Regions from separate parts of the Vreelandella sp. 21 genome, predicted to be linked through region 2. Evidence: predicted binding sites of a transcription regulator. Region 2 holds the regulator's gene; each other region holds the start of a gene.

Region 1 (10,025 bases), 1.5 Mb from region 2:
TGCCCGTTATGTTGTGGTAGGTAATGCCCAGTCGATTCGTTACTCGCACCCAGTGCCTGAGCGTATCGGCCAGCCAATGGTGGGCGGGGATAACGATCAGGCGCTGATTTATGGTCAGTCATACGTATCGGAAGCTACCGGAACGTTAGGCACCGCCATGCGGGGCAAAACGCCCATCTGGGATGAAGAGGGCAACATCATCGGGGTGGTTTCGGTGGGCTTCATGCTAGAACGAGTAGATATGGATGTCGCCCGTTATACCAGCTTAGGGTGGGCGCTGGTGGCGCTGATGATTTTGCTAGGATTTGCCGGGGCCTATTGGCTGTCGCAGCATCTTAAAAAAGTCATCCTTGGTTTAGAGCCTTATGAGATAGCCCGCTTGGCCATGGAAAAAGAGGCCATCCTGCAATCTATCCACGAAGGTATCCTGGCGGTTAACCGCGATGGTCAGATCACGTTAGTGAATCAGCAGGCACGCCGTTTTCTAGGGCTATCGGATGAACAGGTTTTGCTGGGGCAGCCAATCCGTGAGGTGGTGCCCAACTCGCGCTTAAGCGAGGTGTTAAAGCACGGCGAGCAGGAGTTTGACCAGGAAATGTGGCTGGGCGACCATCCTGTGGTGGCCAACCGCGTGCCTATTTTGCACGAAGGTGAGATCGAAGGTGCCGTGGCGACATTTCGCAGTCGCCGCGAAATTATTGATCTTTCCCAGGCACTTACCCAGGCAAGTCGTGATGTCGATATGCTGCGTGCCCAGGCCCACGAGTTTTCCAACAAGCTTTACACCATTTCTGGTCTCCTGCAGCTTAACCGCGTTGATGAGGCGCTAGCGCTGATTCACCACGAAACCGAACGTGCTCAGGCGCAAATGAGCTTTTTAATGCGTCACGTGGCTGACGCAGTACTCAGCGGCATCTTGTTGGGTAAATTGACGCGAGCACGAGAGCTAGGCGTCGCGCTGGAAATTGATGAACAGAGCTCGCTCTCTTGCCCACTGACGGTCACTGGGCAAGAGGTCATGATGAGCGTTGTGGGCAACTTATTAGATAACGCCTGTCATGCGGCGCTTAATGGTCCAAACAGTGACACCCCGAAAGTTCGCCTGTTCTTTACGGATCTGGGCGAGCAGCTGTTGATTGAAGTAGAGGATAACGGCTCAGGTGTGCCCGGCGAGCATGCGGAATCGATCTTTCAAGATGGGTTTTCTACCAAAACCGGTAAACATCGTGGCATTGGTTTAGCACTGGTCGCGCGGTTGTGCCGTCAGCATGGCGGCGAGGTGACATTAGAAGAGAGCGAGTTAGGCGGCGCGTGCTTTATTGCCGTGCTGGATCGCGCGCTTTGCGACCCAATAGCCACAACGCCTTAAATCATAATAACGACGCCAGGAAGAGGAAACACTATGTCTGCGACGCAGTACGGTATTTTGGTCGTCGAAGACGATTTTCGCATTGCCGATATCCACAAAGCTTTTATTGAGCAGAGCGACGGCTTTTATGTGGTGGGGTTGGCACGTAACGGCAACGAAGCAAAAGCCCTGATGGCCCAGCATGCTGATGCTGTTCAACTCATCTTATTAGATGCTTACTTGCCTGATGTGGAGGGTCTGGAGCTGCTATGGGCGATTCGCCGCGACTATGTGCATGTGGATATCGTCATGGTGACAGCTGCCCGCGAAGTAGAAACCATCAGCGAAGCGTTGCGTGGTGGCGTCTTTGATTATCTGATTAAACCGATTGAAGCGACGCGTATGACGCAAATGCTGACACGTTTTCGCCGCGAGCGAGAGGCATTGGCGAATCGGGCTGAAATGAGTCAAGACGAGCTGGATCAGGTGCTTGCTCGCTTGCAACCAGGTGAATCTCCGCGGCTAGCTACGCGCACGTTACCTAAAGGCATCGACCGCTTGACCCTACGCTGTGTGGTGGAGTCGTTGGCAGCCGAGCATGATTCCCAAACGGCGATGCAGGTAGCGCTGGCAATGGGCGCAAGCCGTTCAACAGCGCGGCGTTATTTGGAGTTTTTAGTGGCTGAACAAGCGGTTAATGCAGAAATTGGCTATGGCGATGTTGGCCGCCCTGAGCGACGCTATCGGCTGCTGGAATCCTCCTCAACATGGCTGGAATCACTGTAAGCGAGCCGCCCTAACCAGCCGTGAACAAAATGAACAAAACGCACAAAAAGCACTTTTTGCCATTAATGGTCATAAGCTTGTCGCGAGGAGTAGCGGTCTTCTAATGTGAAGGGTGTAACCACACAAAGATACGTAGATAACAACCATCTATAACACAGCTAATATAACAACATAGCTAATGTGGAGAACGCCCATGACCATGCTTCCCCTAAAGCGCTTTGCCGTGCTTGCTTTACCGATGGCAGCCTTTGCCATGACAACGTCTGCCAGCGCCCAAGAGTGGACACCGAGCCGTTCGATTGAGTTTGTTGCACCCGCCAACCCCGGTGGCGGTTGGGACACACTAGTGCGCACCATGTCCCGCGTTATTCAGCAAGAAGAGCTGGCCGACGAAAGCTTTGCAGCCATTAACGTGCCTGGCGGTGGCGGTGCAGTTGCCTGGGCTCAGGTAGCCCGTGATAACGGCAATCCGCATAAACTTTTCGCCACCAGCCCGCCGATGATTTTAGTACCCCTGGCGGGCGCATCGCGTTACGACCACACCGACTTCACCCCGATTGCGCGCATCAATACCGACTATTCGATTATTTTGGTGGCGGCAGATTCCGAGTATCAAAACCTGGATGATCTTTTTGCAGCGCTCAAAGAGAACCCTAGTTTAAGCGTGGGCGGTGGTAGTGCGCCGGGCTCGATGGATCACATTTCGGTTGCTGGTCTTGCTTCCGCGGCGGGTATGGAAGCCTCCTCGGTCAACTACATTCCCTTCTCAGGTGGTGGCGACGCCATGACTAACCTGATGGGTGGCCATATCGAGGCAGTCATTGGCGGTGCCGGTGAAGCGGTAGGTCAGTTGGGTGAAGGTAGCCAGCTACGCGCGCTGGGCGTTTCTTCCGAAGAGCGCCTGGGCGGTGGACTGGCCGATGTACCCACTTACCAAGAGCAGGGTTACGACTACACCTTCGATATTTGGCGTGGCGTAATGGGCGCGCCGGAAATGCCTGAAGAGGCGGTTGAATACTACGAGACGCTCTTCGCCGAAATGCTCGAAACGGATGCATGGCGCGAAGCAAGCGACCAGCTGGGCTGGATTGATGCCTACCAGGATAGCGACGCCTTCGCTACCTTCCTGGATGAGCAGCAAGAGCAGTTCAGCAGCGTGTTGACCGACCTGGGGCTGATGCGCCAGTAAGCGCTCGTCCCAAAGGCTCCCCCGGTGGCAGCGTGCCACCGGGATCTTCCGTCTGATACCGCAAGGGTCTTGCTGTTCAGCAATGACGTCTTCGGAGAACTTTCCCATGACTCGATTCAATACCAACCAATGGCTAGCGCTTGTGTTGGCGTTAGTGGCGGCTGCCTATCTGGCAATGGCCTGGCAAATCCCCAACTTTCCGCTGCCCCGTCCAGTGGATTCAGACCTATTTCCAAAAGTGTTAGGTGTTTCCCTGCTATTACTGTCGGCGTGCTTGTTTTTTGAGCGTCCTGGTCCTATTGCGGGGGCCGATCAGATTGATCAAGTCGAAACCCAGGGGCCGCTACTGCTAACGCCTTGGGCGCGGGTGATCGTCACCGCCATCGCCATTGCTGCCTATGCATTCCTGCTCGTGCCGTTAGGCTTTGTGCTGGCTTCGACGCTACTGTGTGTTGGCCTAACCGCTTACTACGGCTACCGCCGCCATGGGGTCAATCTGGCAACATCGCTTGGGGTGGTGTTGGCGCTGTATTTGACCATGACGCGGGTAATGGATGTTTACCTACCCACTGGCGTGCTGCCGTTTTAACTAAGCCGCGCTTGCTCACTGTTAGCGGGTTTAAAAGAGAGACACTCCCATGGATGCCTTTAACAATCTAATGTACGGCTTTGGCATCGCGCTTGAGCCTATCAATATCGCTTACGTCTTTGCCGGCGTCTTTGCTGGCACCATTATCGGTATGTTGCCCGGCCTTGGGCCGATCAGCGCGTTGGCGCTGATGATCCCGATTACCTTCGCTATGGAGCCCTCTTCAGGGCTGATCTTGATGGCTGGGGTGTATTACGGCGCTATTTTCGGCGGCTCCACCTCATCTATTTTGCTTAACGCCCCCGGCGTGGCGGGAACGGTTGCGACCTCTTTTGACGGCTATCCGATGGCCAAGCAAGGGTTGGCAGGCAAGGCGCTGGCGATTGCCGCTTACTCCTCCTTTGTTGGCGGTACCATCTCCGTTGTTTTCTTGATGTTGATTGCGCCGCTGCTCTCCAAAGTCGCGGTGAGCTTTGGCCCTGCTGAATACTTCGCGTTGATGGTGCTGGGCTTAACCGCGGTTGTGTCGCTATCCGATAAGTCGCTGGTCAAAGGCTTAATTGCCGCCGTTATCGGGGTAATGATCTCGATCATTGGGATTGATATGCAAACCGGCACCGAGCGCTTTACCTTTGGCTCTATCCACCTGCTCGACGGTGTCGATTTTCTGGTCGTCGCGCTGGGTATCTTCGCGTTAGCCGAAGTGTTCTACATGTTGCTGCGCGGAGGCGGTGGTAAAGAAGCACCGCGTAATGCGATTGGTTCGTTAAAATTGACCCGCAGTGAAGTGAAGCAGATTGCAGGGCCGGTTAGCCGCAGTTCAGTATTGGGCTTCTTTACTGGTGTGCTGCCGGGCGCAGGCGCGACCATCGGCTCGTTTCTTGGCTACAGCATGGAAAAACGCATTGCCAAAGACGGCGATACGTTTGGTAAAGGCAATATCAAAGGCGTTGCTGCGCCAGAAGCGGCAAATAATGCGGCGTGTACCGGTTCGTTTGTACCGCTGTTAACCTTGGGTGTGCCGGGGTCTGGCACCACCGCCGTACTGCTTGGCGCACTGCTGGTGATGGGCGTTAATCCTGGCCCGATGATGCTTGAACAGCGCCCGGATGTGTTCTGGGGCGTGGTCGCCAGTATGTATATCGGCAATATCTTCCTGCTGGTGCTTAACCTGCCGCTGATTCCGCTGATCGCCAAGATTCTCGATCTGCCCAAGCCGTTGCTGCTATCACTGATTTTGATCTTCTGCATGATCGGTGTTTACGGTATGAGCTTCAGCGTGTTCGACCTACTGTTACTGCTTGGTTTTGGCTTGGTTGGCCTAGGGATGCGCTTGTTCGGTTTCCCTGCCGCGCCGCTGATTCTGGCGCTCATTCTAGGCAACATCATGGAAGAGTCCATGCGTCGCGCGCTGCAGATCTCCGGTGGGGATTGGACGACCTTTATCGACAAGCCGATTTCGCTGTCTTTACTGGTCATCGCTGTACTGTCGCTTGGTTTACCGTTGCTGAAAAAGCGCCGCACTAAGCGTTTGAATACTGCGGAATAGAACACAGGTATGCGTGTAAAGCGTCCTAGGGTCTCCTAGGGCGCTTTTTTTTGTGCAAGAAATAGGCGGGATTAATAGGCGTATGCAACAGAAAGCGCACTATTGGTGCGAGGTGTCGTTGTGGTGCATAAACAGCGTGCATTTTTTGGATGCTGGCGCGCCACGATAGTGCGGCCGGTGAAGATGGGGCTGCTTTTTTTAAAACTAACCTTTTGATTTTAAGCTTTTTAGTGTTTCTTTTTGTAGTGTGGCGCAAACCTTGCAACAGCTAGGAGCTAGTGGATGCACCAAGCCCCGTAATAACCGTTCCCACGTTACATAACGGGAGTCCTTGGCCGCGAAGCTCAAATAACGAGCCCCGTTACAAGGGGCGCAAGGAGGTTCAAGTGACCACATTGCAGCGCAAGACACACCCTCGTACTGTTGGCCGTTTCGCTACTGCCTTAATGGCCGCCGCCGTCATGGGGGCCAGTACACAAGCCATTGCCCAGGATGACGACCCGATCAAGGTCGGTATCCTTCACTCACTTTCAGGCACCATGGCGATCAGTGAGACGGTTCTTAAAGACACCGTTGAGATGCTTATTGAGCAGCAAAACGACGCGGGTGGCTTGCTGGGTCGCCAACTTGAAGCAGTTGTTGTCGACCCTGCCTCTAACTGGCCGCTATTTGCCGAGCGTGCAAGAGAGCTATTGGCGCAAGAAGAGGTCGACGTGATCTTCGGCAACTGGACCTCCGTTTCCCGTAAGGCAGTACTGCCGGTAGTGGAAGAGCTTAACGGCCTGTTGTTCTACCCGGTGCAGTATGAAGGTGAAGAGTCCTCGGAAAACGTCTTTTATACCGGTGCCGCCCCCAACCAACAGGCGATTCCTGCGGTTGAGTATCTGATTAATGAAGTCGGCATCGAGCGCTTTGCGCTGGTCGGCACCGACTACGTTTATCCGCGTACCACCAACCGTATTCTCGAAGCGTTCCTCAAAGATGAGCATGGCATCGCTGATGAGGACATCATGATCAACTACACGCCGTTCGGCCATTCAGACTGGCAGAACATCGTGTCAGAAATACGCCGCTTTGGTGAAGAGGGTAAACCCACGGCGGTTATCTCAACGATTAACGGCGATGCCAATGTGCCGTTTTACACCGAACTGTCTAACCAAGGCATTGATGCTGCCGATATTCCAGTCATCGCCTTCTCTGTGGGTGAGCAAGAGCTCACCGGCATCGATACGGGGCCGCTAGTCGGCCACTTGGCGGCCTGGAACTACTTTATGAGCGTCGATACTGATGACAACTACGACTTTATCGACGCTTGGATTGACTACACCGGCGACGAAGAGGCCGTCACCAACGACCCCATGGAAGCGCACTACATTGGTTTTAACATGTGGGCCGAAGCGGTGCGTAAAGCAGGCACTACCGACGTGGATGCGGTAAAAGACGCGATTATCGGTGTCGCTGTGCCTAACCTTTCCGGTGGCTATGCGGCGATGATGCCTAACCATCACATCACCAAACCGGTGCTGATTGGTGAAGTTCAAGACAATGGCCAGTTCGATATCGTCTGGCAAACGCCTTCTACCATAGCGGGCGATGCATGGTCTGACTACTTGCCTGGCTCACGTGACTTGATTGCCGATTGGCGCAAGCCCATGGAGTGCGGCAACTTCAACGTGGTGAATGGCTCGTGTGGCGGCAGCACCGCCGCAGAAGAGGCTGAAGCGGCCCTCGCTGAGTAAGTAAAGCGATATATAGCAGGGAAATGACCGCTGTTAACGCTGTGGTGTAAGGACAGGTTGAAGCGAGGGTCTTTCGCCATGGATGGCGAAAGTAGCGCCCATGGATGGGTTCACAGCGCCCTCGCGGAAACTTGTTCTTGGCACCGTTATCTTCAGTTCCCCCCTTTTTGTTAACCAAAGGAAGAACCCCATGAGGCGTTTCTTTTCCTTAGGGTTGCTGTGTCTGCTGTTGTTAAGCGTCACAGTCACCGCCCAGGCACAAACAAGCGCCACCGTTGAGGCTGATGACGCAGCGGCGCTTGAGCTACTAAACGCGCTGGACGTGCGTTCCTATTCCGCCAAAGGCGAAGCGATCAACGCTATTTTGCAAAGCGATGATGAGCGCGCGCGTGATTGGCTGCAGTCCTTGTTGGATGGTCGCTTGCAGCGCACTGACGACGGCCGCTTTGTGGTGGTGCTCGATAATCAAGGTCGCGATTGGCCAGTTGCAGATGCGCTGACCAATGAACCGCTGGGGGAGATGTCCCGCCGTGACCTGGATCGTATTGGCATTAATAACAATTTACGCAACCAGCTACGCAGCGCTATTGCCGTAGTAGATTTGTATTCGCCAAACGTTGAGCGTCGGCGTACTTCAGCCAGCCGACTACTAGGCGAGGTCGATGAAAAGCTGGCCGAACCGCTCAGTGAACTGATCGCTGAGGAAGAAGATGCCGAGGTAGTACGCAGGCTTACCCAGGCGCTGGCGATTTACCAAGTTGAAAGCGGCGAGCTTGAAGGCGTTGAAACGCTGCGAGGCAGTTTGCATCCACGCGTTCGAGTAGCGCTTAGCCGGGCAGCGAATAGCGATGACCCTATTATTGCCGATGCCGCCAATGAAGCGCTGAGCAGCATTGAGCAGAATCTCAAAATTAACCGTGGCCTGGAAACGCTCTACTTCGGGCTTTCGCTTGGCTCGGTACTGGTGTTGGCGGCGATTGGCCTGGCCATTACCTTTGGCGTGATGGGCGTTATCAATATGGCCCATGGTGAGCTAATCATGCTCGGCGCTTATACCACCTGGATGATGCAGCAACTGTTGCCCGGCCAGCCGGGGCTGGCGCTCATTCTGTCGATCCCCGCAGGCTTTATGGTGGCCGCGCTGGTGGGCATTGCCATTGAACGAGGCGTTATTCAGTTCCTGAAGGGCCGTCCGTTGGAAACCCTACTGGCGACGTTCGGTATCAGCCTGATTTTACAGCAGCTAGTGCGAACGGTGATTTCACCGCTAAACCGTACGGTCATAACGCCCGAATGGATGAGCGGTTCATTAGTGATTAACGATGCGCTGTCGCTGACTCTTAATCGTATGTTTGTACTTGGTTTTGCACTGGTAGTGTTTGCCGCGCTGATGCTGATTATGCGCCGTACGCGGCTAGGGCTTGAAGTGCGCGCAGTGACCCAAAACCGCGCCATGGCACGCTCCATGGGTATCCGCGCCACGCGGGTCGATATTATGACCTTCGCATTAGGGTCTGGCGTCGCTGGTTTGGCAGGCGTTGCGTTATCGCAGCTTACTAACGTCGGCCCCAACCTGGGCCAGAACTACATTATTGATTCGTTCATGGTGGTGGTGTTTGGCGGCGTAGGTAACCTGTGGGGCACGTTGGTGGCCGGGCTTTCCCTGGGCATTATCAACCAAGTGTTGGAGCCCTGGGCAGGCGCCGTGCTGGCCAAAATTATCGTGCTGGTATTTATCATTCTGTTTATTCAAAAACGCCCGCGTGGACTCTTCCCGCAGAAGGGCCGGGCTGCGGAGGGCTAACCTATGATGACGCACTCATCTTCAAGCCAGTTTTGGCTAACCCGCCCGTTTGGCGAACGGGCTACGCAGATCTTTCTTGGGGTGCTGTTTGCCGCACTGCTGCTAGTCACGGTACTGCATTTAGCGGTGCCCCAAGGCCACCCGCTGCACGTCAATGCTTACACCGTGAACCTGTTCGGCAAGTACTTAAGCTACGCGCTGCTGGCAGTGGCGGTGGATTTGGTATGGGGCTATTTGGGCATTTTGAGCTTGGGCCACGGGGCGTTTTTTGCCATTGGCGGTTACGCCATGGGCATGTACCTGATGCGCCAAATCGGTGACCGCGGTACTTATGGCGACCCGGTACTACCGGATTTTATGGTGTTTCTCAGTTGGGACAGCCTGCCCTGGTACTGGCTCGGTTTTGATATGGCCTGGTTTGCGTTTGCCATGGTGCTGTTAGCCCCCGGGTTATTGGCACTGGTATTCGGCTTTTTGGCGTTTCGCTCACGGGTCACTGGAGTGTATCTGTCGATTATTACTCAGGCGCTGACCTTTGCCCTGATGCTGGCATTCTTCCGCAATGAGATGGGCTTTGGTGGCAACAACGGGCTGACTGATTTCCGCGAGTTGCTGGGCTTCAACCTGCGCAGTAACGACACTCGCTTAGGGCTGTTTATTGCCACCGGCGTTGCGTTGGCACTGGGTTATATCCTGTGTCGGGCGATTGTTACCAGCAAGCTAGGTCGGGTGTGTGTGGCAACCCGGGACGCCGAAGCCCGCACGCGGTTTATTGGCTATCGGGTCGAACGCTTCCAGCTATTTGTATTCGTGGTTTCCGCCATGTTGGCAGGCTTGGCTGGCGCGCTTTATGTCCCTCAGGTAGGGATTATCAACCCCAGTGAGTTCTCACCGATTTTCTCGATTGAAATTGTGCTGTGGGTGGCACTGGGTGGCCGCGCCACGCTTTATGGAGCGGTTATCGGGGCGATCTTAGTGAACTACGCCAAAACAATTTTCACGGGCGTGATGCCGGATGCAT
Region 2 (10,025 bases):
CATGCTGGTTAACTGCTCAGTCGCCTTCATCAGGCCAATTTCCGCCGTTAACGCAGAGCCCGCGCGCCCTGCAAACAGTAGCGCAGCGACCACTGGCGCTAGCTCTCGAAGAAGCGAAAGAGCAACCATCTGGCCAAGCGCCTGCTCTGCCCCAAAATCAACCAATATGGTATACCCCTGCAGCGCAAGCACCATGCCTATAAACAGCCCTGACACCAGTACAATAGCCAGAGACAGTACACCGACAAAGTGCACTTGGCGCAGCCACAACGACCACCCTTCCCGAGAAGGTACCCCTACTGCCGACTGGGCAAGAAAGACACCTGCACGCCCTAACGACTCTAAGGCATCACACCCTTTTTGCCCCAGCCGAGCGACATGCGAAATAGCATGTTTAATGTTTGATTGCATTTAACGCACCTTCCCTGCAGAGGCTTGGCCTAGAATATCGCGGTAAAGTGTCTCAGCGGGATAGTGAAACGGCACCGGCCCGTCTGGCTCACCATGGATAAACTGGCTTACTCGGGGATCTTGGTTCGTATCTAAGGTTCTTGGCGTGCCAGAGGCTACCACCTGCCCATCGGCAATGAGGTACAGATAATCCGCAATGCTGAGGGTCTCTTTGATATCGTGCGAAACGATCACTGACGTAAGCGACAGTGCCTGATTCAGCCGTTTAATTAGCTGTACAAGCACCCCCATAGAAATGGGGTCTTGCCCGACAAAAGGCTCATCATAAAGGATTAACTCTGGATCAAGCGCTACCGCCCGTGCCAGCGCCACACGCCTTGCCATACCCCCCGAAAGCTCAGCTGGCGACAAGTGCCTAGCCCCGCGCAAACCCACTGCCTGTAACTTAAGAAGCACTAGATCGCGTATCATAGGATCAGGCAAGTCAGTATGCACCCGAAGCGGAAACGCTACGTTTTCAAATACATCAAGATCTGAAAACAGTGCGCCGCTCTGAAATAACATACCCATGCGCTTACGCAGCGTAAACAGGGCCTTACGCGACAGGCGATGCACATCTTGACCGTCGATTAACACTCGCCCCCGGTCAGGCGTTAATTGCCCACCAATTAGCTTTAAAAGGGTCGTCTTTCCGGTACCGCTTGGCCCCATGATAGCCGTTACCTGGCCTCGCGAAATCGTCATGTTGATTCCGCGAAAAATATCATGATCACCCCGCGAGAAGTACAAATCTTCAATTTCGATGAAGGGAGCATCGGTCATGGGCTGGCTGGCCTTGATGGTCGTCTTGCCGCAACAGCATTAATATATGCTGGCTACGCATTAGTTAGTTAAAAACAGATAATTCAAAAAAACAGCTAGTTTATAAAGAACAGACAGTTTAAAAAACAGTGTTTTCGAAATATTATCGAACATCGTAACTTAACGCTACTCACAGTAACAGATGCGCTCATTGCAACCGCGCTGAGGAGTAGGATACGCGCCTTACCTACAAACCGCGCCAAGATGTTATTCTTACCGACCTACTTTTGACCGCTTATGAAAAGAGATGCCCTCATGCGCCAGCCACTATCGACACCTAGCCCACTGCGTGAAAGTGCGCTGCGCACACTGCAAATTGAGCAGGCCGCTATCGGTGGACTTCAGGCAAAACTTGATGAGAGCTTTGACCACGCTTGTGAACTTATCCTCGCCTGCCAGGGCCGCGTAGTGGTAACCGGCATGGGTAAGTCCGGCCATATTGCGGGCAAGCTGGCTGCAACGTTGGCAAGCACCGGCACGCCTGCTTTTTTTGTACACCCAGGTGAAGCCAGTCATGGCGATCTCGGCATGATCACCCGCGCAGATGTTGTACTAGCACTTTCGAACTCTGGCGAAACCGCAGAGGTCACTGCGCTGCTTCCGCTGCTGAAACGCCTAGGAACCCCCCTTGTCAGCATGACTGGACGCCCTGGTTCCACATTAGCCAAACACGCCGATGCTCACCTTAATAGCGGCGTTGAGCGCGAAGCCTGCCCTCTCGACTTAGCGCCGACCAGCTCAACCACAGCAGCACTTGCCTTAGGTGATGCCTTAGCCGTGGCATTATTAGAAGCACGGGGCTTCACCGCGGAAGATTTTGCGCTTTCACACCCAGGTGGAAGCCTCGGCAAACGCCTACTTTTGCGTGTAAAGGATTTAATGCACAACGGATCACGCCTCCCCCAAGTAGCATTAGGCAGCCCGTTACGGGACGCACTCTTGGAAATTACTCGCCAAGGGTTGGGCTTTACCTGCGTAATCGATAGCGAAGGACGCCTTGCCGGCGTTTATACCGACGGTGACTTACGCCGAACGCTGGATCAGTTTCATGACCTACGTGACGTCCTAGTTGATGATGTGATGACACGTCCTGGAAAACGTATCGGTCCCGATGTGTTAGCAGCTGAAGCGGTACGCATCATGGAAGACAGTCGAATCACCGCACTGGCGGTCGTGGATGATCAGCAGCGCCCCATTGGCGCGCTACATATGCATGACTTACTTGCTAGCGGTGTCATTTAATCAATCTTTTCAAACATTAATAATACGGAGGCTTCATGGCCCTACCTGACGCTCTACAAGACCGGATTCGCCGCGTAAAATTGCTTGCCATTGACGTTGACGGCGTACTTACCGATGGCCGCCTCTATTTTCAAGCTGACGGCATCGAAATCAAAGCGTTTCATACCCAAGATGGCCACGGCCTCAAACTTTTGAAACGCGTCGGAATCCATGTTGCCTTAATTACTGGGCGTGATTCCCCCATGGTCAGCCAACGTGCTGCGTCGTTGGGAATTACCCATGTGTATCAAGGGTGCGAGGATAAACTCACTACGCTACGCGCGCTTTGCCAACGCCTAGACATCACGCTTGAGCAGGTTGCTTATTGTGGTGACGACCTACCAGACCTTGCTCCAATTAAACGTTCTGGCGTAGGCATCACCGTCCCTAATGCTCCTGATTATATGCATACTCACGCTGACTGGATCACCGATCGGCTTGGTGGCCACGGCGCTGTACGTGAAATCTGCGATACCTTATTGATGTCTCAAGGCCATTGGGATGCTGTTTTAGATACGTACCTACACGGCCAATCGTAATGCGCTTTTGGGTTAAAAAACGCATTTGGATAACCATCATGGTGTTTGCCTTAGGTGGCGTACTGGTATGGCTGGATCCACGCGGCCCTCAAGACCAATCAATCGACGCAGAGGCTCGTGCTCAAGAGCCCGGCCATGTACTAGAGAATGCAGAAATTACTCTGTTTGGTGACACCGGAGCCATCCAGCAGTCGCTGACGACGCCACGCTTAGTTCATACCCCTCAAACGGCGATGACAGATGTCCTCTCCCCCAGGGCGACACTATTTGATAGCGAAGAGCGTCAATGGCTAGCGACGGCGGAGACCGGCACCCTAAATACTGACACGCAGGCGCTCACGCTAGCTGGTTCAGCCCAATTACTTGCACCTGATGAGGGCTGGCAGTTGAATACTGAGTTATTACACTATGATGGCATCACCCGTCATGCTTGGAGCGATGCCGAAACCATACTTCAGCAACCGCCCCAGCGCATTGACGCTTCACGTATGGATGTATGGCTGGATGATAGCCAGATCCGCTTAACCAATAACGTGCGCGGCGTTCACCCGCCTGCCACTCGTTCTCAGTAGGAGTCGCGATGAACGTTCTTATTCGCACGGCACTCTTCGTCATTGCGCTACCCATTTCAGCGGCAGCGCTACCGGTTATGGCACAAAGCCAAGCCCCCGTAGAAGTAGAGGCTGACCGTTTAGATCTCGATCAACGCGCAGGCACCGCAGTGTATTCAGGCAACGTCGATATTCGGCAGGGCAATATGCAACTGCGCGGCGATCGCGTTGAGATTCAGCGCAACGATGCTGGCGAGCTATCGCGTGCCATTGCAACCGGTGGACGAGCCTACATACGTAACCAGCTCGAAGACCAAGCTAGCCCAATGGAAGGCTGGGCAAAACGTATTATTTATCATGTTGCCGAGCGTCGGGTAGAGCTCATTGACCAAGCGGAACTGACCCAGCAAGCAGATCGCTTTGAAGGTGGGCGATTAGAGTACTTTATCGACCAAGGTGTGGTTCAGGCGCGTTCTGATGTTAGTGGTGGTGAGCCACAACGTATCCGCATGACTCTTCAGCCGGAACAATAGGAGTGTCCAGTGGCGACCAATAACGCAGAGCCCGCACCTCAAACCACAGCCTCAGAATCAGCATCAGAAACCGCGCCGATAAAAACACTTTATGCCCAACACTTAGCTAAAAGCTATAAACGCCGCCGTGTCGTTAAGGATATTAACCTAGAGATATCTCAAGGCAGCGTGGTAGGGCTACTAGGCCCCAATGGCGCAGGCAAAACGACATCGTTTTATATGATTGTCGGCTTGGTTAAGTCTGATGCGGGAAAGGTTGGCATTGATGAGCTTGATTTAACCCATGCCCCCATGCACGAACGTGCAATGGCTGGTATTGGCTACTTGCCTCAGGAAGCCTCTATTTTTCGCAAACTTACCGTCGCCGACAACATCATGGCAATCCTGGAAACCCGCAAAGAGCTCGATCGTAGCGCCAGGGAGCAGCGCCTTGAGTCGCTACTGGAAGATTTTCACATCACGCACATTCGTGACAACTTCGGCATGAGTCTTTCGGGCGGAGAGCGTAGACGTGTTGAGATTGCCCGCTCCCTCGCGACCGAGCCTGCCTTTATCCTGCTTGATGAGCCGTTTGCCGGCGTTGATCCAATCTCAGTGGGCGATATTAAAACGATCATTCGAGCCCTCAAAAAGCGCCATATCGGCGTGCTGATCACTGATCATAACGTCAGGGAAACACTGGATATTTGCGATATTGCTTACATTGTAGGTGACGGCCATATCATCGCCAGTGGCCCCCCTCAGGAAATTCTCAACAACCAGCGGGTAAGAGACGTTTATTTGGGGGCTGATTTCCGCTTGTAAACAGCCATCTGTAGAAAAAATAGTAGTGGTGGCATACTTATTGCACTTGCACCAAGCCATAACTCGCACTAGGGTGGAGCTTTCTGATTAACGAGCGGTTCTCAGATGGTCATGAAAGCTTCTCTTCAATTGCGTATCGGTACACAGCTGACCATGACACCTCAGCTGCAGCAGGCCATCGCCCTGTTACAGCTATCAACGCTGGACCTCCGTCAAGAAATTCAGCAAGCACTTGATGCCAATCCAATGCTTGAGCAGGAAGATGAGTTCGGCGAACAGGCCGTTAGTGAACACCAGGAAGCTGAATGGTCCGAAAGCATTCCTAACGAACTCTCAACTGACAGTGACTGGTCAGACACTTATCAAGACCTTGGTAGCCATGGTGCCAGCAGCGAGGGGCCTGACTTTGAGCGTCAAGCCGCTGGTCAAAGTTTGCATGGCCACTTACTTTGGCAACTCGCCATGACAGATTTTTCACCACGCGACCACGCCATTGCTGAAAGCCTCATCGATGCACTGGATGCCAACGGCTACCTAACCCAGCCTCTCAATGACATTCGCGAAGGACTTAAAGCCCAAGGGCATGAAGGCCTTAGCCAGCGTGAAGTTGAAACAACCTTGCTTCGTCTTCAACAGTTTGAGCCCACCGGTGTATTTGCTCGCGACCTGCGGGAGTGCTTAATGCTGCAGCTCGCCTCACTACCGGAAGATACACCGCTGCTTATGCCTGCCAAGCGGTTAGTGCGTCAATTTCTGGAAGCGCTTGGTAAGGATGATGTGCGTTTGCTAAAGCGGCGGTTAAGTCTAGATGATGAGCAGCTTGATGATGTCATCCGCTTGATCCGCAGCCTTGATCCTCGCCCAGGAAGTGCCTTTGGCGACACTGATGACAGCTATGTAACGCCAGATTTAGTCGTACGCCATGACCACGAAGGATGGCACCTGGAGCTAAATCCTGAGGCATTGCCGCGCTTGCGCATTCAACCTGACTACGCAAGCCTGATCAAACGGGCTGACAAGAGCCAAGATAACCAATTTTTAAAAGAGCATCTCCAAGAAGCTCGCTGGCTCATCAAGAGCCTTTCAAGTCGAAATGATACGCTACTGCGGGTGGGCCGAGAAATCATAGCTCGCCAGATAGGCTTTCTGGAACACGGCGAAGAAGCCATGAAACCGCTGATTTTAGCCGATATCGCAGACGCCGTAGAAATGCATGAATCCACTATTTCCAGGGTCACCACCCAGAAATACATTCATACTCCGCGCGGAGTGTTTGAGCTCAAATACTTCTTTTCAAGCCAAGTAAGTGGCCAGGACGGCGGTGACAGTCACTCCAGCACCGCCATCCGCGCTCGAATCAAAAAACTGGTGCAAGATGAACCGCCCGGGAAACCTCTCTCAGACAGCCGCCTCGTGGCGCTATTGGAAGAGGGTGGCATTAATGTGGCAAGGCGAACGGTGGCCAAATATCGCGAGTCGATGGGTATACCCTCTTCAAGCGAACGCCGCCGTTTACGCTAATAAAACAGTGCTAACGAACAAAGTCTGTCTAAGGGCTTTGCAATAGCGCAAAAAGGGTTACAATCGAAGAACAGTCCGATGGATAAGGAGCACGTCAATGCAAGTAAATATCACTGGTCATCACGTAGATCTGACTGACGCCTTGCGTGACTATGTAAATGAGAAGCTGGAACGCGTTGAGCGCCATTATGACAATATCACCACCGTACAAGTGACCTTATCTGTTGAAAAGGAGCGCCAGCAAGCTGCCTGCACCCTGCATGCTGCAGGTGCCGATCTACACGCAGAAGCATTAGACAACGATATGTACGCTGCGATTGATGCACTAGCGGACAAAATTGATCGTCAACTCGTTAAACACAAGGAAAAAGCACAAGCTCGCGCCCAAGGCGCTGGCGTGCGTTAACTCAATGACGTTGGAAACTATTCTTCCCCCGGAGCGCGTGCTGTATGACGTCCCCGGGGGCAGCAAAAAAAGGGTGCTGGAATTTTTCAGCACCTTTATTGCGCAAAACACGCCAAGCCTAGATAGCCAAGAAGTCTTCAGCCGCCTGATTGGTCGTGAGCGTTTGGGTAGCACTGGAATAGGCAACGGCGTTGCTATTCCTCACGCCCGTAGCCCTCACTGCAGCTCGCCTATCGCTGGTTTTTTAAAGTTAGCTGAGCCAGTAGATTTCGATGCTATTGATGGCGACCCCGTCGACCTTGTTTTCGTACTTTTAGTGCCCGAAGAGGCGGACGACACGCACTTAGCCTTATTAGGGCAAGTGGCGTCCATCATGAACAACGTTGACACACGTCAGCAGCTTCGTAGAGCGGCTAGCCAACGTGAGCTATTGGACCTTATTACAGCAAAAATTCGTGAACAACCTGTTACCTAAATGGTCCACCGCTAGACACTGCCTACTAGTTTAACGTTTACCTCCATTTTTATTGGCATGCCAAGAGAAACTCTATGCAACTGGTGATCATTAGCGGCCGTTCAGGGTCCGGTAAATCTATCGCCTTACAAGCGTTAGAAGATCTTGGCTATTGTGCCATCGATAATTTGCCCGCCATGTTACTCGGCTCCCTTGTGGATGAGCTTCGCGAGCAAGGGGCACGCCCTCAACTAGCGGTAAGTATCGATGCGCGTAATTTACCAGCTGCGCTAAAGCAGCTGCCAAAAATGCTTGAATCTTTGCGTCAGAAAAGCATTCACTTCCAGGTTATCTATCTAACCACCGATGCGCGAATTCTTCTTGAGAGATACTCAGCCACGCGTCGTCGCCACCCTCTTACGCGTGATAGTGACATGACGCTTGAAGAGGCCATCAATAAAGAAGAAGAAACCCTGCTCGACATCCGTGATCTTGCCGACCTGATGATCGACACATCGCGTCTGTCGGTTCATGACCTGCGCCGCCGAATAACGGATCAGGTTGCCCAACAGCGTGAAGATAGATTAACGCTGACACTAGAGTCATTTGGCTATAAACGTGGCGTCCCACTTGACGCTGATCTCGTCTTTGACGTGCGCTGCTTACCAAATCCCTACTGGGACCCTACGCTGCGCCAATACACTGGGCGTGACGCGAACATCATCAACTTTCTTAAGGGATATCCCGTCGTAGAAGAAATGCGCAATGATATCCAGACATGGTTGGAAAAGTGGCTACCCGCTTACCAAAATAGCCAGCGCAGTTATATGACTATTGCTATTGGCTGTACCGGCGGGCAGCACCGTTCTGTCTATATGGTGGAACAACTGGCACAAATGCTGGTGAAACAAGCGGGAGAGGTTCAACTCCGTCATCGTGAGCTAGGCCTGCAGTACACCCTAAGTGAACAGCAGCCCTCCACATCCGAGCCTTCAACAAACGCGCAATAAGCAACGCCTTTTCTTCACGACCCCACTCGGCTAAAAGGAACCAGAGTGCCAGAAAGAACCTTAACACTCACTAATCAGCGCGGCCTTCATGCTCGTGCAGCGACAAAACTCGTCAAGTGTAGCCAACAGTTTTCGGCCAACATTCACGTTTACAAACAACAGCAAATGGCTGATGCGGCCAACATTATGTCGTTATTGATGCTGGCCGCCCCTTGTGGCACTGAACTTAGAGTCCATGCGGAAGGCGACGACGCCGAACAAGCACTAGAGGCCATTGAAGCACTATTCGACGCACGTTTTGACGAAGAGCACTAACATCAGTGAATACCACTGACATCATTAAAACAGCATCAGCCAACGTGTTAACTGAGCTGTTAGCTAAGGTGTTAGTTACCAGCGACGGTCATTGCATCAATTAGCCAGCTACCCGTGTGAATACTGCCACGGGTATCGATGTCATCACCGACTGCGACCAAGCCAGCAAACATGCTATTCAAATTACTGGCAATAGTGAACTCCTCGATAGGGTGCTGTATTTCACCATTTTCAACCCAAAAGCCGGCAGCACCTCGCGAATAGTCGCCAGTCACGCCGTTAACCCCCTGTCCCATTAGCTCAGTCACCCAAATGCCACGCCCCATCTGCTTCAGCAAATCATCTCGGGGCGTCAGCGGCGCTAACAAACGTAAATTGCGTGCCCCACCTGCATTACCTGTAGATTGCATACCTAAACGCCGCGCACTGTAAGCAGACAGCATATAGCTAGCCACACTACCCTGATCAATAAAGCGATTGTTGCGAGTTTGAACGCCTTCAGCATCAAACGGCGAGCTAGCCGTCGCACCCACCTCCATAGGCCGCTCTTCCAAGCCAAACCAGCTCGGGAATAGCTGGCTACCTAAACGATCACATAAGAAAGAGGATTCGCGATAAAGCGCCCCACCTGCCAACGCCCCCATCAAGTGACCTACTAAGCCGCTGGAAAGTGACGGGTCGAACAGCACCGGAAAGGTACCTGTTGGCGGCCGTTGAGCGCCTAACCGACGTAGCGTGCGTGACGCCGCTTCGCGGCCAACCTCCGCGGGATCTCGAAGCATGGCGGGATTACGTGCCGAGGTATAATCGTAATCGCGCTGCATGCCCTTCTCATCCTGTGCAATCAGCATGCAGGAAAGTGAATGACTACTGCCTTTCTGGGTGCCGAGGAAACCGTGGCTGTTAGCGTAAACTCGCACTCCCTCACCACTGGATAGCGAAGCGCCTTCCGACTGATGAATTCCCGCAACATCACGCCCCGCTTTCTCACATGCCAGCGCCAAATCGATTGCTTCATCAGTCGTCAACGACCATGGATAATGCACTTTAAGGTCAGGTAGGTCAGTTGCCATTAGCGACGCATCTGCTAACCCTGCGGCAGGGTCCTCCCCCGTATAACGGGCAATTGCCAGGGCTTTCTCTACCGTGGCTTTAATTGACGCGCTGCTGGCATCGGTAGACGAGGCGCTGCCCTTGCGCTGCCCAACATATAGCGTAATGGCAATTCCTTGATCACGTGAAAGTTCGACAGTTTCCACCTCTCCAAGACGCACGCTTATCCCAAGGCCTTGATCTACACTAGCGCCGACTTCAGCAGCATCTGCGCCTAATTTTTTTG
Region 3 (10,025 bases), 1.9 Mb from region 2:
TTTCACGAGATGGTGATTTTGCATCAATGCTGCTCCCTGGCGGTGATGATCAGCGTTTCCTTACACTGATAAGGGTGAGCAGGCTAGTCCTTTCACATCCTTTTGCTAATATGGCTCCATGCCTTCCCTAATTACCTATTAGCCTGCTCACGCTTGTTTACTCATTGTGGCTAAAATTGCTGCGAAGCGTTTTTTGAGATTAATTTCACTTAAAAATTAGAATCACAACATTACTGCTGTAGTCAGGTTATTGCAGACAACAGGCCAAGCGCCACTTTTAACGCAAAAATATACTACAAACAACACCTTAAAAACAAAAAGCAATACCAAGCTAAGAGACAAACGCCGCTATTTCATGGCTAAAACTGACACATGCGACAAAATCACATGGCCAGCTAGCACTCAAACGATGGGAAATTGATGGCACCAACTGCCTGCAACGATTATTTTTAATGACAGCGTACCTAAAGTCTCTCTACAAGCGCTCAGCTGATGAGGATTCTTTCGATGAAGCGTGCAATGGCGATCAGTTTATTGATGATAGTGACACTTCTGGTAATAAGCGGCTGCAATACTATCCGCGGCGCAGGCGAAGACATTGAGCGCGGCGGCGAAGCTATTCAGCGCTCCGCAGGTAGTTAATGGCTATGATGACCGTATACCTTTCACACGGCCTGGAAAGCGGACCTGGCGCTTTGAAAGTACAAGCGTTAAAAGGGGTTGCTGAGCAGCTAGATAACTGCGAACCCGTGGTCATGGATTACCGTGGTATGAAGGAGCCCCAGGAGCGTTTAGAGCATTTGCTTGCCGTGATTGCCGAGCGAAACGACACGCTTGCTAACTGCGTTATGGCGGGCTCCAGCCTCGGCGGATGGTTAAGTGCAGCGGTGAGTGCTCATGAACCTGTGTTAGGTTGTTTTTTATTAGCCCCTGCTCTTGGCTTGCCAGATTACCCGCAAACCTCTATCACACTGCAAGCGCAACACACGCATATCATTCATGGATGGCGAGACGATGTCGTGCCACCCGGTCCAGTGATTGAACATGCCCGCCGTCAACGGCTTTCGCTACGCATGATTGACGATGACCATCGCCTTCACAACAGCCTCGATACAATACTTTCCGATTTCGAGCAATTTTTAGAGCGGTGTCTTTAAAAGCGGTGTCTTTAAAAGTTACATCTTTTAGAACTGTATTTTTAAAACCGCATTTTTAGAACAACGTGAATCGCACACGCCCTCCAGCTAACAAAGTGTTACAACAAATAGTCGACATACGCCAAACAAAGCTATACAAGTAGTGTACAAGCCATAGGAGAATGCTCATGTTTGGTCTATTTAAGCGCGATCCCAAGAAAAAGCTCCAGCAAGATTACGAGCGTAAATTACAGGCAGCAATGGAAGCTTCACGCAATGGTGACATGAGAGCGAACGCGACATTGACGGAAGAAGCAGAAGCTATTCTGACTGAGATCAATCGCCTTAAAGCAGAAGAACGCTAGGACACAACGCCCATGCGCCATCATTTCATCGCTGCCATGGCTCTAGGCTGGCTACCTTTAGCGGCTCATGCTAGCTGCCCTATTCCCGGCCAGTGGTGGCAATCGCAACATGCTGTTGCTAACAGCGCTGTTTTAGCCCAAGCAATACAGCATCAGGTTGTCCTATTGGGCGAGCAACATGATGCCATTGACCACCACCGTTGGCAGTTGCACACCCTAGCGGGGCTTTACGCGCTGCGTGACGATATGGTTATCGGGTTAGAAATGCTGCCCCGGGAAGCGCAACCCGTGCTCGATGATTGGGTTGCGGGCTTGTTATCCGAAGAAGCGCTGTTGGAGCAGTCCGGCTGGGAGGAGAACTGGGGGTTTGATGCTGACCTTTACTTACCCATTCTCCATTTCGCGCGTGTTCAACAGATTCCTCTGATCGCCCTAAACATTACGCCCGAACTGCGTCAGCGCTTAGCTCGTGACGGCTTCAGCAGCGTGCCTGCCGACCAGCGGCATCATATACCTGCACCGCTACCGCCAAGCGCTGGCTATGAAATGCGCTTAAAAGACGTATTTGATCAGCATGCAATGGATGACGACGACCCCGCTATGCTGAGACGCTTTTTACAGGCCCAACTTAGCTGGGACGTCGCGATGGCTGAAGGGCTGGCTAACGCCGCCGTAGAGGGTAAATTGGCCGTTGGCTTAATGGGTTTAGGCCATGTGATTTATCACGATGGTGTGCCCCACCAACTTGATGGGCTAGGGGTGGATCACACCTTCAGCTTACTGCCCTGGTCAACAGAAACCTGTGAGCCACCCGACCCTGCATTAGCAGATGCTGTTTTTGTACTGCCAGCGGCGGAGTAACCGCTAACAGTTTGGTTGCGAATAGATTGATCGCGAATAGATTGGTCACTAACAGGTTATTCGTTAAAAGAATGGTCAGTTAGGCATCATCTGCCAGCGCAGGCAGCAGCGTTTTCAATTTACGGGTAAGAGTATTGCGCCCCCAGCCGAGTAATTCGGCGGCTTCCCCCTTGCGTCCACCGGTATGTTTCAGTGCCGTTTCAATCAGAATGCGCTCAAAATCCGGCACGGCTTCCTCCAACAGGTGGGTATGGCCTTCCGCCAGGGCGTGGTCAGCCCAATCCCTGAACGCGGAACGCCAATCGCCATAAACGCTACCTTCGGAAGCGTTGACCGAGCGCAGCTCTGGGGGCAAGTCCTCAATGAGAATTTCGCGACCAGAAGCCATTACCGTTAGCCAACGGCAAATATTTTCTAATTGACGAACATTACCCGGCCACGGCAAACGAGTAAGGTGCGCTTCTGCTTCGGGCGTTAACACCTTGATATCTGTGGTCAGCTCTTTGGCAGCTTCCGCTAAGAAATGACGCGTTAAACGCGGAATATCCTCCCGACGTTCGGAAAGGCGCGGCAGATGAACGCGAATCACGTTTAAGCGGTGGAACAAGTCCTCCCGGAACCGCCCATCGTCAACTAACGATTCTAGGTTCTGATGGGTAGCAGCAATAATACGTACATCGACTTTTACAGGCGTATGGCCGCCCACGCGATAGAATTCACCATCCGCTAACACACGTAGCAAACGCGTTTGCGTTTCAGCGGGCATATCACCAATTTCATCGAGAAACAGCGTTCCGCCGTTAGCCTGCTCAAAGCGACCTTGGCGTTGCTGCGCTGCCCCTGTAAACGCGCCCTTCTCATGGCCGAATAGTTCGGACTCAATCAAGTCCCGGGGAATCGCTGCCATGTTCAGCGCAATAAACGGCTTGCCTGCTCGTGGGCTATGTTGATGCAGCGCCTGAGCAACACGCTCTTTACCGGTGCCAGACTCACCGTTAATTAACACCGTGATGTGGGAGTGGGAAAGCCGCCCGATGGCGCGAAACACTTCCTGCATAGCAGGTGCTTCACCAATAATCTCAGCACTCAACCCTTCCGGCACGCTGACCGGGCGCTGACGCTCTCTTGCATGAGCGACCGCACGACGCACCAGCGCCAGCGCTTCGTCCACATCAAAGGGTTTCGGCAGGTATTCAAAGGCACCCCCTTGGTAAGACGCCACGGCACTGTCGAGATCCGAATGCGCGGTCATCACAATCACAGGCAGGTCAGGGTGTGCATCACGCACCCGGGACATTAAATCCAGCCCATCAATGCCGGGCATACGAATGTCAGTCACCAGGACATCCGGTGGATTTTCTAACAGTCGCTCCAGCGCGGTATCGGCGCGTTCAATACACTCTATATCCAGGTCTGGCTGCGCTAAGGCCCGCTCTAATACCCAACGGATGGCGCGGTCATCATCGACAATAACCACTCGTGCTACATCGGTTTGTGTCGCCTCAGTCATGACGCTTCTCCGGTGAAATTAACAACCAATGGAATCAGTAAACGAAATTCGGTATGTCCTGGGCGGGAGTCGCATTCGATCAATCCTTGATGTTGGTGCAAAATCGATTGAGCAATTGATAGCCCCAGGCCGCTACCTTCAGCGCGCCCAGACACCATGGGATAGAAAAGCGTTTCACGTAACGTTTCAGGTATGCCAGGGCCATTATCAATAATCCCCACTTCACTGACTAAACGATGGCGTTCAGCCCCCAGCGTAAATTGGCGGCGTGCGCGGGTGCGCAACATAAGCTCCGGCGAAGGCGTTGCTGCATCACTCATGGCCTGTACCGCGTTACGTGCCACATTCAACACCGCTTGGATCATTTGAGATTCATCGCCAGAAAGATCCGGCAAACTCGGGTCATAATCACGACGGACCTCAACATGCGGATGCTCGGCAATCAGCAGCGCTCGCACCCGCTCTAACACCTTATGGATATTGACCGGCTCATGTTTGACGATGCGATTGGGGCCCAACATGGAGTCGACCAAATCTCGCAGCCGATCCACCTCTTCCACAATAATATGGGTGAATTCACGTAGTGCAGGATCGTCCAGATCGCGCTCCAATAATTGGGCAGCACCGCGAATCCCGCCCAAAGGGTTTTTAACTTCATGAGCCAAGCCCCGCGCCAACACTTTGATTGTCTCTTGCCGTGTGGTCAGCGCTTCTTCCCGGGAAATCTGCATTAGCCGATCACGGGGCTCTACTTCGAGTAATAGTTCATCGGCTGAAAGCGGGGTCACGGTGTAGTCCACCGTTAATGGCTCGCTGTTCAGCGGCGTAATACGTGCTTCGCGTTGGGTATAGGGATGAAAGGCATCTCGCGCTTTAGCGAGGACATCATCAATACTCTCATCGCCCCCTAACAGCGTGTCTAAACTAATGCCCTGCACACGGCTAAAACTCACCGCTAGCAACGCTTCCGCTGCCGGATTCATCCAGCGAACGCGGAGTTCACCGTCTAGCAGTAAGACTGCGGTGGTGAGGTGTTCAAGTAAGCGCTGGTACATGGCGTATCCTGAAGCGTCGCTTTAAAAAATAGCGTTATCGAGCGTATGAAAGAGAAACTGCAAAAAGCGCGCCAATTGACCACTTGCACGGCTAATGAGCAGGGGGCGAGGATGTAGCGAGCCGTTATAGCGCAGTTCTAGCAGTCAGCTTGTCACTTATTGCACCATTATAGTGCACATGACTCATCGTCAATAAAAATACTCACCGCATCAGTGCGGTGCCGCAGACAGCGCTCTCCCCCTTGCAAACAGACCTCTTCAACTCACTATCCAATGGTATAAAAAAACCCCGCCGAAGCGGGGTTTTAGGCCAGTCACACCCGAGGGGGTGGTACTAGCTGCTGTGCTTAGCAATCGCTCTTAACAGCTGTAGTACATATCGAACTCAATCGGGTGAGTGGTCATGCGAATGCGCTCCACTTCTTCCATCTTGAGGTCGATGTATGCATCGATCATATCATCAGTAAACACGCCACCTTCGGTCAAGAACGCGCGGTCTGCATCGAGTGCTTCCAACGCTTGGTCCAGGCTGTTGGCAACGGTCGGTACTGACTTACCTTCTTCAGGCGGCAGGTCGTACAAGTTTTTATCCATGGCATCGCCAGGATGTATCTTATTCTTAATACCGTCGATACCCGCCATCAGCAGAGCTGCGAACGCCAGGTAGGGGTTAGCAGTCGGGTCAGGGAAACGTGTTTCAACACGCTTACCTTTCGGGCTAGCGGTGTACGGAATACGGATAGAGGCAGAACGGTTGCGAGCGCTGTAGGCCAACATAACCGGCGCTTCAAAGCCTGGCACCAAACGCTTATATGAGTTGGTAGACGCGTTAGTGAAGGCGTTCAGAGCACGAGCGTGCTTGATCACACCGCCAATGTAGTAAAGCGCCATTTCAGAAAGCCCAGCGTACTCGTCACCCGCGAACTGGTTCTGACCATCTTTCCAGAACGACTGGTGTACGTGCATACCAGACCCGTTGTCACCAACAAGCGGCTTCGGCATGAACGTAGCGGTTTTGCCGTAAGCGTGAGCCACGTTGTGGATCACGTATTTCATTTCCTGAACTTCGTCAGCTTTCTTCACCAGCGTGTTGAATTTAACGCCGATTTCGTTCTGACCCGCGTTAGCAACCTCGTGGTGGTGAACCTCAACGGTCTGGCCAATCGCTTCCAGGGTGTTACACATTGCACCACGAATGTCGTGGAAGCTATCAACCGGGGGAACCGGGAAGTAGCCGCCTTTAACGCGCGGGCGGTGCCCCAAGTTGCCGCCTTCTACCTGATTACTGGTCGCCCAAGCGCCTTCATCAGAGGTAATTTTGTACATGGAACCCTGAATGTCAGATTTCCAATGGACTTCGTCAAAAATGAAGAACTCAGGCTCAGGGCCAAAGAAGGCGGTGTCGCCCAGACCGGTGGACTGCAGGTAAGCTTCTGCGCGCTTGGCAATAGAACGCGGGTCACGGTCATAGCCCTGCATAGTGGCAGGCTCGATGATATCGCAACGCAGGATCAGGGTAGCGTCTTCGGTGAAGGGGTCGAGGAAACCAGTACCATCTTCAGGGCGAAGAATCATGTCGGATTCGTTGATGCCTTTCCAGCCCTCGATAGAGGAACCATCGAACATCTGACCATTTTCGAAAAACTCTTCGTCCACGTCCCGTGCCGGTACGGTGACGTGCTGCTCTTTACCGCGCGTGTCGGTGAAACGCAGATCTACCCATTTAACATCATGTTCTTCGATTAGCGCGAGAGTCTTGGCTGACATAGTGTCCTCCGGTATGAACGTGGCTTAAGCTTTTGACAGTAAGCTACCGATAAAAGAGTTATTAAACAAACCGGCTATCGTTGTAGCACGCCGAGAGGCATCTGCCTACGACCCGCTAGCCGCTGCCTAATACTAAGCACGGAACATGCCAACCTTGCACCAATATGGCATAAAAAAGCAACAAGCAGTTGTTTTATAAAAGATAAAAAATAAAATACTGTGCTTCTTCATGTAGCATAATGCTCTACGAAAGAACGAACTTAGCCCTAAAAAGGCACTTAGCTCAGAAAAACGCACCAATAAAGACCAACCAGAGGCCCACAAGCACCAACATGGTGCATATAAAGCATCTATTATTTTCCTCATCACTGTAAACTTTAGCTTGATACCAAAAGAAACTCACACCTACAATTGATTACAAACAGATAGATTTAATAACAAACAGGTTTCACAACACAGGAAGCCACTCACATGGGCACGGTCTGCTTTATTGTTGATGCGTCAGTCACAGGTGCCCTTTTACCACGTCACCTGCGCGCTATTCGCCAAACAGCCTTTGCAGACCACACACTTCCCATTATCGTGACCAGCGCCACCACCGATCCACGCATGCAGGACATTGAGCAACGCTACCGCGCACACTTTCTCGTTACCCCTTCTCAGCCACTGGGCGCAAGGATCAATCAAGCAGCATATCTCAGCCAAGCTGATTGGTTACTGATTGCAATGCAGCAACGGCCGCTAGCAGCCAAACTATGGTGTTTACTTTATCCCCAGCTAGACACGTACACGCTGGATGCTTTTTTGATTGGCAGCGAACCACCCCGCTTATCCGAACGATTACTCCAGTGCTTTTTAGGCGCAGGCGTCGCTGTTCCTCCCTACATAGCAATCAGGCGCACGTGGTTAGAACGCTTAGGCGGCTTAGACCCAGAGCTAGATGAAGCAGCGCTTGCTGATTTACTACAGCGCCTTTACGCATGCCCTACCCGTTTACAAACGTTCAGCCTGGAAGCATCAGGGCTTACCCGTGACTCGCCATCAAGGAATAACAAACCCTACCGACCTCCCCCCAACTCGCATACGGATACTTAACGTCTCTTATGACTTAGGATATCTTGCTGGCTAAATGTTCAAACGCTTGCCAAATAGCATTGCTCCCGTCGTCGTAGTGTTAACCATATTATTCAGCACAATCGAGCAAATACCGCCGACGAGAATTAACAGCACGGCATAGATCATAAGCGGCAACCTGGAAGGCCCCACGACAGCATCGGTTAACGCGAAAAACATAGGGTGGGCCAAATAAATACCAAACGAGTACGCATTGATGTAACGCACCCAGCGTGGCGCTTTACGACCTTTTAAGTAATGCATTAACCAAAGTGTAAACAGCACAAAGAAAGGTATTACCCACACTTCTTTTGAAGAAAAAACTATCCAACCAGCGAATGTGAGTGCAACGATCAACACCACAAACCCAATTAGCCAATAGGGCTGCGCTAGCCTTTGCAGCCATTTAGGTTGCTCAAACGGATCGGCCTGAGGGGCCAGCGGGTAATAGCGAACTAACACCAGCGCCAGAAAAAACAGATATATCCACCCCAACGGCGCAATCCATAACAGATATCCAGGCGGCTCAACGTCCAACCAATACGCCAACCCCCAGTATGCCATGCTAACTAAGCACCCACCCCAGAGCCACGGCACAGGATTAAAGCGCCACAACCGGAAGTGGGTATAGCACCAATAAGCCGCGTAAAACTGCATGGCAATAATCAAAAAATAGCCATGCCATCCCGCATAAATAAAATACTCTTTAGCATTGTTTATAAAACCAACAGGGTTATCGCTATTCGCTAACCGCACCCACTCTGCCGTCGAGTAAATAAAGCCGTACACCAAATAAGGCAGCATGACGTATTTAACACGCTGAAGAAGAAAACCAGGCGGTACCTGTTTATCGTATCGAACGGCAAAAACAAACACCGAGATAAACAAAAATATGGGCGTACCCAGCACCAGAGGAAGTCGCATTAGGTCGGTGACTACATTATCAACGCGCTGATTCAAGTGATCCAACCAATGAAACAGGAATACCGCGATACACCCGTAAGCACGCAGCCAATAAATCTCCTCGATTTTTTGCATCCGCTCCCTCTCTGCTTCCTTGGCATCAGTCCGTTGGCTGCTACCTTCAGTAAATTGAACAGGGACTCACTCTGCGTTGTCCGACTACTGCAACGCCATTAAATTCCGGGAGGCTTCGTGTTTGGAACATCAACAGCAAGACCCGTTACCCTGCTAATACGACATATTACGGGCCTAGTGAGTTGGCTTTTATTAAGCACTCACGCCTTAGCTGGCGATGTTTCCTACCAACAGTTTTTCTCGCCCACCTTAGGCCATGACTACCCTTATACCGTGTATTTACCCGATAACTATGACACGGATGCGTCTACGCCTTACCCAGTGGTTTATTTACTTCATGGATCGTTTGGAAACGAGAAAGACTGGGTGACACGGGGCAAACTCCCCCAAACAGCTGACCGCTTAATCGCAGCAGGCCACCTGCCACCGGCGGTATTTATCATGCCAGGCAGCCGTAGTTGGTGGGTAGATGGATACAACGAGGCAGCGCGTAGTGCTTTCTTTAACGACTTACTGCCGCATATTGAAAGCACCTATCATGTCGGCAGTGAACGCCACTTGCGAGGCGTTGCAGGATTGTCTGCCGGCGGTTACGGCGCGCTTAATTTTGCCCTAGAGCGCCCCGAGCTGTTCGCAGCCGTTGCCGCCCTGAGCCCGGCCAGCTACGCACCAACGCCGCCTGCTAATTCATCTGCACGCCGCCACCCAGCGTTTTTAAATGAACAAGGTCTATTTGACCGCGAACGCTGGGAAGCTCTTAATTACACGGCTCACCTAGAGGATTACCGGCTACACGTCACTCCACGAACAACCGGAGAGCGTGATATGTCGCCAGTGCCGCTTTATATCAGTGCAGGGCGCAGCGATGTTTACGATGCAGAGTTCCACGCCCGCCTGTTGCGCCAAATGATGGAGCGCATTCAGCCAGGCGACGTGCGACTTGACCTTTACCCGGGTGGCCACACCTGGCGCGTATGGCGAGCCAGCCTGCCTGCCGCCCTAAACTTCATGTTTCAGCATATCGATCAACCTGCCGCTGGCTCTGTTGAGACAAGCGCTGCTGAATAAAGCATCACTATCGCTACGTCCGCAGAATTTGGCTCGATCACGCCAACGCACACTACACTTAAACATCACGCTATATGATACCGCTCAACAAAAGGACACTGACAATGCATCA

The links. The regulator sigma-54, encoded in region 2, starts transcription at its own class of promoters, with help from an activator protein. The targets are predictions, from matches to a motif close to TGGCACNNNNNTTGCTNT.
Region 1: urtA (urea ABC transporter substrate-binding protein) is a predicted target of sigma-54. The motif match lies at 5,710-5,727, and genes of this name have one in related genera.
Region 3: glnA (glutamate--ammonia ligase) is a predicted target of sigma-54. The motif match lies at 6,828-6,845, and genes of this name have one in related genera.

The regions. Positions count from the first base shown of each region.
Region 1 covers NZ_CP194673.1:3,819,518-3,829,542, reverse strand. The annotation lists gene ACN06F_RS17310 (ATP-binding protein) at 1-1,369, shown strand, start outside; gene ACN06F_RS17305 (response regulator) at 1,403-2,134, shown strand; gene ACN06F_RS17300 (Bug family tripartite tricarboxylate transporter substrate binding protein) at 2,328-3,323, shown strand; gene ACN06F_RS17295 (tripartite tricarboxylate transporter TctB family protein) at 3,430-3,912, shown strand; gene ACN06F_RS17290 (tripartite tricarboxylate transporter permease) at 3,962-5,461, shown strand; gene urtA (urea ABC transporter substrate-binding protein) at 5,848-7,200, shown strand; gene urtB (urea ABC transporter permease subunit UrtB) at 7,391-9,004, shown strand; gene urtC (urea ABC transporter permease subunit UrtC) at 9,008-10,025, shown strand, end outside.
Region 2 covers NZ_CP194673.1:2,349,321-2,359,345, forward strand. The annotation lists gene mlaE (lipid asymmetry maintenance ABC transporter permease subunit MlaE) at 1-411, opposite strand, end outside; gene ACN06F_RS11070 (ABC transporter ATP-binding protein) at 412-1,233, opposite strand; gene ACN06F_RS11075 (KpsF/GutQ family sugar-phosphate isomerase) at 1,528-2,514, shown strand; gene ACN06F_RS11080 (KdsC family phosphatase) at 2,550-3,092, shown strand; gene lptC (LPS export ABC transporter periplasmic protein LptC) at 3,092-3,664, shown strand; gene lptA (lipopolysaccharide transport periplasmic protein LptA) at 3,673-4,176, shown strand; gene lptB (LPS export ABC transporter ATP-binding protein) at 4,255-4,980, shown strand; gene ACN06F_RS11100 (RNA polymerase factor sigma-54) at 5,086-6,501, shown strand; gene hpf (ribosome hibernation-promoting factor, HPF/YfiA family) at 6,599-6,907, shown strand; gene ptsN (PTS IIA-like nitrogen regulatory protein PtsN) at 6,912-7,382, shown strand; gene rapZ (RNase adapter RapZ) at 7,457-8,371, shown strand; gene ACN06F_RS11120 (HPr family phosphocarrier protein) at 8,417-8,686, shown strand; gene pmbA (metalloprotease PmbA) at 8,758-10,025, opposite strand, start outside.
Region 3 covers NZ_CP194673.1:242,282-252,306, reverse strand. The annotation lists gene ACN06F_RS01205 (entericidin A/B family lipoprotein) at 508-642, shown strand; gene ACN06F_RS01200 (YqiA/YcfP family alpha/beta fold hydrolase) at 648-1,157, shown strand; gene ACN06F_RS01195 (DUF6435 family protein) at 1,325-1,501, shown strand; gene ACN06F_RS01190 (ChaN family lipoprotein) at 1,514-2,362, shown strand; gene glnG (nitrogen regulation protein NR(I)) at 2,442-3,872, opposite strand; gene glnL (nitrogen regulation protein NR(II)) at 3,869-4,927, opposite strand; gene glnA (glutamate--ammonia ligase) at 5,288-6,694, opposite strand; gene ACN06F_RS01170 (hypothetical protein) at 7,166-7,789, shown strand; gene ACN06F_RS01165 (acyltransferase family protein) at 7,820-8,845, opposite strand; gene ACN06F_RS01160 (alpha/beta hydrolase) at 8,963-9,913, shown strand; gene ACN06F_RS01155 (hypothetical protein) at 10,018-10,025, shown strand, end outside.